Regions from separate parts of the Clostridium sartagoforme genome, predicted to be linked through region 3. Evidence: riboswitches for the same ligand, from Rfam matches in the RefSeq annotation. Region 3 holds a riboswitch; each other region holds the start of a gene.
The links. Region 3 has a riboswitch for S-adenosylmethionine ahead of ABDZ60_RS15260 (methionine ABC transporter ATP-binding protein). Riboswitches for the same ligand answer to the same signal wherever they lie in the genome.
Positions count from the first base shown of each region.

Region 1: another riboswitch for S-adenosylmethionine. It lies ahead of ABDZ60_RS04095 (Na+/H+ antiporter NhaC family protein); the one in region 3 lies ahead of ABDZ60_RS15260 (methionine ABC transporter ATP-binding protein).
Region 2: another riboswitch for S-adenosylmethionine. It lies ahead of metH (methionine synthase); the one in region 3 lies ahead of ABDZ60_RS15260 (methionine ABC transporter ATP-binding protein).

Region 1 is NZ_BAAACH010000011.1:68,588-70,863, forward strand. Features, by position in the region: gene ABDZ60_RS04080 (hypothetical protein) at 1-268, shown strand, start outside; tRNA gene ABDZ60_RS04085 (tRNA-Gly) at 333-406, shown strand; tRNA gene ABDZ60_RS04090 (tRNA-Lys) at 410-485, shown strand; SAM riboswitch class I at 648-754, shown strand; gene ABDZ60_RS04095 (Na+/H+ antiporter NhaC family protein) at 873-2,150, shown strand.
Region 2 is NZ_BAAACH010000032.1:128,795-131,070, reverse strand. Features, by position in the region: gene ABDZ60_RS12710 (WG repeat-containing protein) at 1-23, shown strand, start outside; gene ABDZ60_RS12705 (hypothetical protein) at 190-762, shown strand; SAM riboswitch class I at 1,019-1,115, shown strand; gene metH (methionine synthase) at 1,228-2,276, shown strand, end outside.
Region 3 is NZ_BAAACH010000037.1:281,405-283,680, reverse strand. Features, by position in the region: gene malQ (4-alpha-glucanotransferase) at 1-439, shown strand, start outside; gene ABDZ60_RS15265 (DUF503 domain-containing protein) at 597-893, shown strand; SAM riboswitch class I at 986-1,128, shown strand; gene ABDZ60_RS15260 (methionine ABC transporter ATP-binding protein) at 1,244-2,209, shown strand; gene ABDZ60_RS15255 (methionine ABC transporter permease) at 2,209-2,276, shown strand, end outside.

The DNA of each region.
Region 1 (2,276 bases), on a different contig from region 3:
TCTTCAAAGATTTGCAAGAGATTTTAATAGAACTTGGTATGGAGACAATAAGGAGTTTTTATACTTAAAGATATTTAATACTCCAAAAGACTTAGGAGAATTTGTTGTAAACTCAAGCTATATGACAACAAATGATAGTGAGTTTAAGGAGCGAACAGGTATAAGTATTTCTGAATGGAAAAACATATGTGAAAAAGCTGACAAAAATAAAAGTGATGGAGAAAGGTTTAAAGATATTCTATTAAAATCACTTACAGAAATAATTTAAGACTAAAATTTATTATTGACAGTATTATTTAGAAATTATATAATTATTATTGTCAATAATATATGCGGGTGTAGCTCAATGGTAGAGCCCTTGCCTTCCAAGCAAGTTACGTGAGTTCGATTCTCATCACCCGCTCCATATGCGTTATTAGCTCAGTTGGTAGAGCACCTGACTCTTAATCAGGGTGTCCCGGGTTCGATCCCCTGATAACGCACCAAAGAGATTACTATGTAATCTCTTTTTTATGTTTAAATCAACTATATTTTGCGTATAACTTTAATTGTTTGTAGAAATATATAATCGTAATATATTGTGAGGGAAAATATAACTGTTGACAATATAAATTTAAGCTGATACTATAATAATGCAAAATTTAAAAGTCTTATCAAGAGTGGTGGAGGGACTGGCCCTTTGAAGCCCAGCAACCAAGGATTTTAATTAATTCTTAAGGTGCTAAATCCTGCAGGATATCCTGATAGATAAGAGGCGAATTATAACTTTTTATATGTGTAATCAAAGCTTCTGTATTCTTGCAGAAGCTTTTTTAAATTTAAACTAAAAATACATACAAATTATTTAATATCAAAAAGGAGAGAAAAGAATTTTGAATAACAAAGGTAATGGGCTGGCTTTACTTCCATTGGGAGTATTTCTATTAGTTTATTTAGGAACATCAATAATTGCAAAAGATTTTTATGCTGTATCTATACTAATCCCTTTCCTAGCAGCAGCTTTAACAGCATTAATCATGAATAAAAAAGTAAAGTTTGATGAGAAAGTAGATATATTTTGTAGAGGTGCAGGAAATACCAATATTTTACTTATGGTAATTATATTTATATTAGCAGGAGCTTTTGCAAAAGTAGCAAAGGATATGGGAGCAGTAGATTCTACTGTTAATTTAGGACTTTCTTTACTGCCAAGTAGTCTTTTAATTCCAGGAATATTTATTATAGGATGTTTCATATCATTATCTATAGGAACATCAATGGGAACTATTGTTGCGCTAGTACCAATAGCTGTTGGAATAGCAGATAAAACTGGAATAGCAACAGCTTTAGCTACAGGAGCGGTGGTTAGTGGAGCGATGTTCGGAGATAACCTTTCTATAATATCAGATACAACTATAGCTGCTACTAGAACACAAGGTTGTGAGATGAAAGATAAATTTAAAATGAACTTTATTATAGTACTTCCAGCTGCAATCATAACTGCAATAATACTTATGTTGCTAACTAAGAGTGCAACAGTTGTAAATTTAGAAGCCTTAGAATTTAATTTGTTTAAAATTTTACCATATATAATTGTAATAGTAACATCATTAATTGGAGTAAATGTAATTATAGTATTATTACTTGGTATTTTATCCTCAGGAATAATAGGATTTATTCTTGGAAGTTTTAATCTTATAGGATTATTTAACTCTATATCCTCAGGAATATTAGGTATGAGTGAACTAATAATAATTTCAATTCTTATAGCAGGAACAATAGAACTTATTAATTTTAATGGTGGAATAGATTTTATTATTAATAAAGGATTAAAAAACTTCAAAACTAAGAGGGGAGCCGAATACGGTATTGCAACATTAGTTAGTTTAGTTGATATTTGTACAGCTAATAATACTGTTGCAATTGTGACTGTAGGACCTATAGCTAAAGATATTTCAAATGAATTTGATTTAGAACCCAAAAGAGTTGCAGGCATAATGGATATGTTTGCATGCGTGTTTCAAGGAGTGATACCATATGGTGCACAATTAATTTCAGCAGCAGGACTTGCCGCTTTATCACCATTTGCAATAATGAAATTTTTATTTTATCCTTATCTTATGGGGATATGTGCTATAATATCTATATACATACATTGGAGAAATAAATAAGGCTATTGTAAAATTAAAATATAAACCAGAAAAAGAAAAGTATGGCTAAATAAAAAAGCCATACTTTTCTTTTAGTGAAAGAGTAAAGATTTTATTTTAAATGCAATCTTCACTCTTTCACTTTTC
Region 2 (2,276 bases), on a different contig from region 3:
TATACAAATTATTAACAGGTTAACATATTAAAGCATCTTAAAAGTCAATCTTTAAGATGCTTTAATAATACACTAATGTAATATACTCTTAAATGATATTTAAATAAATAGGAAACATTATAGTACATTAAGAATAATATATTATATAAAACAATATAACAAAAGATGTTTAGAAGGTAGGTATTTAGAATGGACTATTATAACAATGAATATGAAAACTCAAATTATGAAGAATATTATAAAGGTATGAATAATAAGGATAATTATCCTCAAAATAGTTGCCAAAATAATTGGCAAGAAAATGCAGATTATGATTTTCATAATGTATCAGAAGTTAAACAAGGTAATTTAGCAAGTTATGGAGCTTATCAAAGAGTTCAAGGAGCAGAAAACTTTCAAAATAATAATCAATATTTAGGTGGAGCACGAGGAATTCAAAATCAATGCGGTCAAAATCAAGGTGGACAAAATATTATTCAAAGACCAGGACAAGTAAGAAGATATAATTCATTTTATAATATAAATGGTAGGAACTATGTTATAACTAATAGAAATTTTTATAATAGATATTTTACTAGATATAATCATATTTATGTGAATAATTGTAATCATATAAAAGATTTCTTACGTGACTGTAATATATATCATTTTACTAATCAAACTATCTATGAGGGATGTCAATATCTAGGCTCTAATACAGTTGTTGCAAATAATTGGTGCGGAAATAATAATAATTCTTGTTGCAATAATAATGTATTTTAGTATTTAGAAAAGTATAAGACTTTAATAATAGTGTAGTATTACTATTTTTTATAAATAATAATACTACACTATTTATGAAATATATTTTTTACAAATAATGGCGAAATTGATAGTAATATTCTGAGAAGGTATTTTTTATTTAAATTATATAATATCTAATTTAATAATAATTATTAAATAAATATATGAGGTGTACTAGTAAAATATATTTACAAAAAATTATAAAAAATATATAATTATAAAAAATATAATAATTATCTTATTGAGAGTGGTGGAGGGACTGGCCCTTTGAAACCCAGCAACCTGCTTATAGTGTGGTGCTAAATCCTACAGATTTTTCTGGAAAATAAGAGTAATAGAGTTTTTATATACTTTATATAAGATCCCTTCTTACTTTTAGAAGGGATTTTTTATTTAGATATAATAATAAGAGTTATTATTTTAGTAATACAAGGGGGTTATGTAATGAAAAGAGGCTTCGAAATAATTAGGGATTTAGAAAAAAGAATATTAGTAATTGATGGGGCAATGGGGACAAATATTCAATCATTTATGTTAAAGGAAGAAGATTATAGGGGAAAGTTATTAAAAGATTTTTATTTAGATCAAAAGGGTAATAATGATTTATTAAGTATTACAAAGCCAGAAATAATATATGAAATACATATGGGTTTTCTAGAAGCTGGTGCAGACATAATTGAAACTAATACATTAAATTCTAATAAAATATCACAAAGTGATTTTGGTCTTGAGAGTTTAGTTTATGACTTAAATTATAAAAGTGCTAAGCTAGCTAAAGATGCTTGTGAAGAATTTTATAAGAAGGACGGCAAAAAAAGATATGTTGCCGGATCTATAGGTCCAACCAATAGAATGGCATCGCTATCTCCTAATGTTGAAGATCCAAGTTATAGAAATATATCATTTGATCAATTAAAGAAGGCATATATAGAGCAAATCGATGCTTTAATTGATGGTGGCATTGATTTGGTTTTAATTGAAACAATTTTTGATTCCTTAAATGCAAGGGCTGCTATTATGGCTGCAAATGAGATTTTTAGGATAAAAAATATAACTCTTCCAATAATGATATCTGGAACTATAACAGATAAGTCAGGGAGAATTTTATCAGGACAAAACCTTTCAGCCTTTGCTGTTTCAATGAAAAATGAAAATATAATTTCAATAGGACTAAATTGTTCTTTTGGAGCAAAAGATTTAAATCAATTTATAAAAGAGTTAGCAGAAACACAGAATTTATTTATATCAGTTTATCCAAATGCAGGATTACCAAATGAATTAGGATTTTATGAGGAGTCACCTGAAATTACTTCAAAGTGTATTGAAGAAATGTTGAAAGCTGGGTATTTAAATATTGTTGGTGGCTGTTGTGGTACTACTTATGAGCATATAAAAGCAATTGCTAATGTAGCTAAAAATTATAGACCAAGAGTTGTTAAAGAAATTAAAAGAGAAAGTGTGTATAGTGGATTAGAAATAACAAAATCAAATAG
Region 3 (2,276 bases):
AGGGGTAATAGATCTTAGAGATACTACAGGATTCCCAGGAATGAAAATATTACAGTTTGGATTTGGTGATGGGGATAGTAGAGATTTACCACATAATTATCCAATTAATTGTGTAGCGTATACTGGCACCCATGATAATGATACTATTTGTGGATGGTATAATGTTACTGGAAGCAAAAATGAAATTGAAAAAGCTAAAAACTACTTGAACTTAACTTATGAAGAAGGGATAGCAAAAGGCTTAATAAGAGGGGTCTGGGGAAGTCCAGCTTACTTAGCAGTAACTACAATGCAAGATTTCTTAGGGCTAGGTAATAGCGCTAGAATGAATATGCCTTCAACATTAGGAGGAAATTGGATGTGGAGAGCATCTAAAAAAGATTTTAGTGAAAAATTAGCAAAAGAAATTTATTCTTTAACTAAATTATATGGTAGATGATTTAAGCTATACTAATCATTAATAAATTTCTTATAAATCACAAATAAAGCTCATGGAGAGAATATTATCCATGAGCTTTATTCATAATAATAACATGCGGTCTTTACAATTCATAGTTCATAGTGAACTGAATAAGTTTTATTAAGGGTGGTTTAAGATGAAAGTATTAATAATGAGTGTAAATTTAAGAGCAAGTTGGGTACATTCTTTAAAAGAAAAAAGAATGATAGTTAGAAGTGTAACTCAAAAATTGAAAAATAAATTTAATATATCAGTAAATGAAATAGAAAACCAAGATCTACATCAAAGCATAGTTATTGGTATATCAGGAATATGTGCTAGTAGCTCGCAAGCAGATTCTACTGTAGAAAACATAATTAATTTTATAGAATTAAATACAGATGCAGAGCTTGTTAATGTAGAAAAAGATATTATAGTATTTAAATTTTTATAGGTATAGATAAATAAGTTTTAAGATATATATTGACAAATTCAAATTATATATGTATATTAATATCAATAGAAAAATTTAATATTTTAATACGTTTCTTATCAAGAGTGGTGGAGGGACTGGCCCTGTGAAACCCAGCAACCTATAATAGGATTATGATAAGTCTAATTTATGTTAGATAATTATATTTTATTATGTTTGGTGCTAAATCCTGCAGCTTTTAGCTGATAGATGAGAGAATAAATTAATATGTGACATTATACGCACTAGAGATTTATTCTCTAGTGCGTTTTTTATTCTTTTGAAAATATTACTTTTTTATTTCTTTAATTTTCTTAGGGGGGAATATAATCATGATTGAAATAAATAATTTAACCAAAAGCTTTGGTGAGATACAGGTTATAAAAAATGTGTCTATTAAAATACAAAAGGGAGAAATATATGGAATTATAGGACATAGTGGTGCTGGTAAATCCACTTTGTTAAGATGTATAAATGGATTAGAAGCCTACGAAGATGGTTCACTTACAGTTATGGGACGTGAAGTTAAATCTTTAAAGGGGCTGGAACTAAGAGAATTTAGAAAAGATTTGGGTATGATATTTCAAAGCTTTAATTTATTAAATAGAAAAACAGTCTTTGAAAATATAGCCTTACCTTTAGAAGTTTGGGGATATGAAAAAGTAAGAATTAAAAGTAGAGTAAATGAGCTTTTAAATTTAGTAGGACTTTCTGAAAAGGCTAATGTAAAACCATCAAGTTTAAGTGGTGGACAAAAACAAAGAGTAGCAATAGCAAGGGCTTTAGCATTAGAACCTAAAATTCTACTTTGTGATGAAGCTACTTCAGCATTAGATCCTAAAATAACAAAAGATATATTAGCACTTTTATCAAAAATAAATAAAGAACTAGGAATTACAATAGTTATTGTTACTCACCAGATGGAAGTTGTCAAAGAGGTATGCGAAAAGGTTGCACTAATAGAAGACGGAATTTTAAAAGCTCAAGGCAAATCGGAAGACTTATTTTTAAACCCAGGAGTTTCACTTAAAAAATTTTTAGGTGAACAAGATGACGAATTACTACCTACAACAGGAGTAAATATAAAGTTATTTTTTCCAAGTACATCATCAGAAAATGCACTTATAACAAAGATGGCCAGAGAAATTAATGTAGACTTTTCAATAGTTTGGGGAAAACTAGAAAAATTTAGAGAAGATGTTCTTGGAAGTTTAGTAATAAATATAGCGCAAGAAGATAAAGAAAAGGTAATTAAATATCTACAAGATAAGAATGTAATATTGGAGGTGATTAATTAATGTTAGAAATATTATTACCGGCATTTAATAAAACAATTATAATGGTATTTTTTTCAACACTATTTTC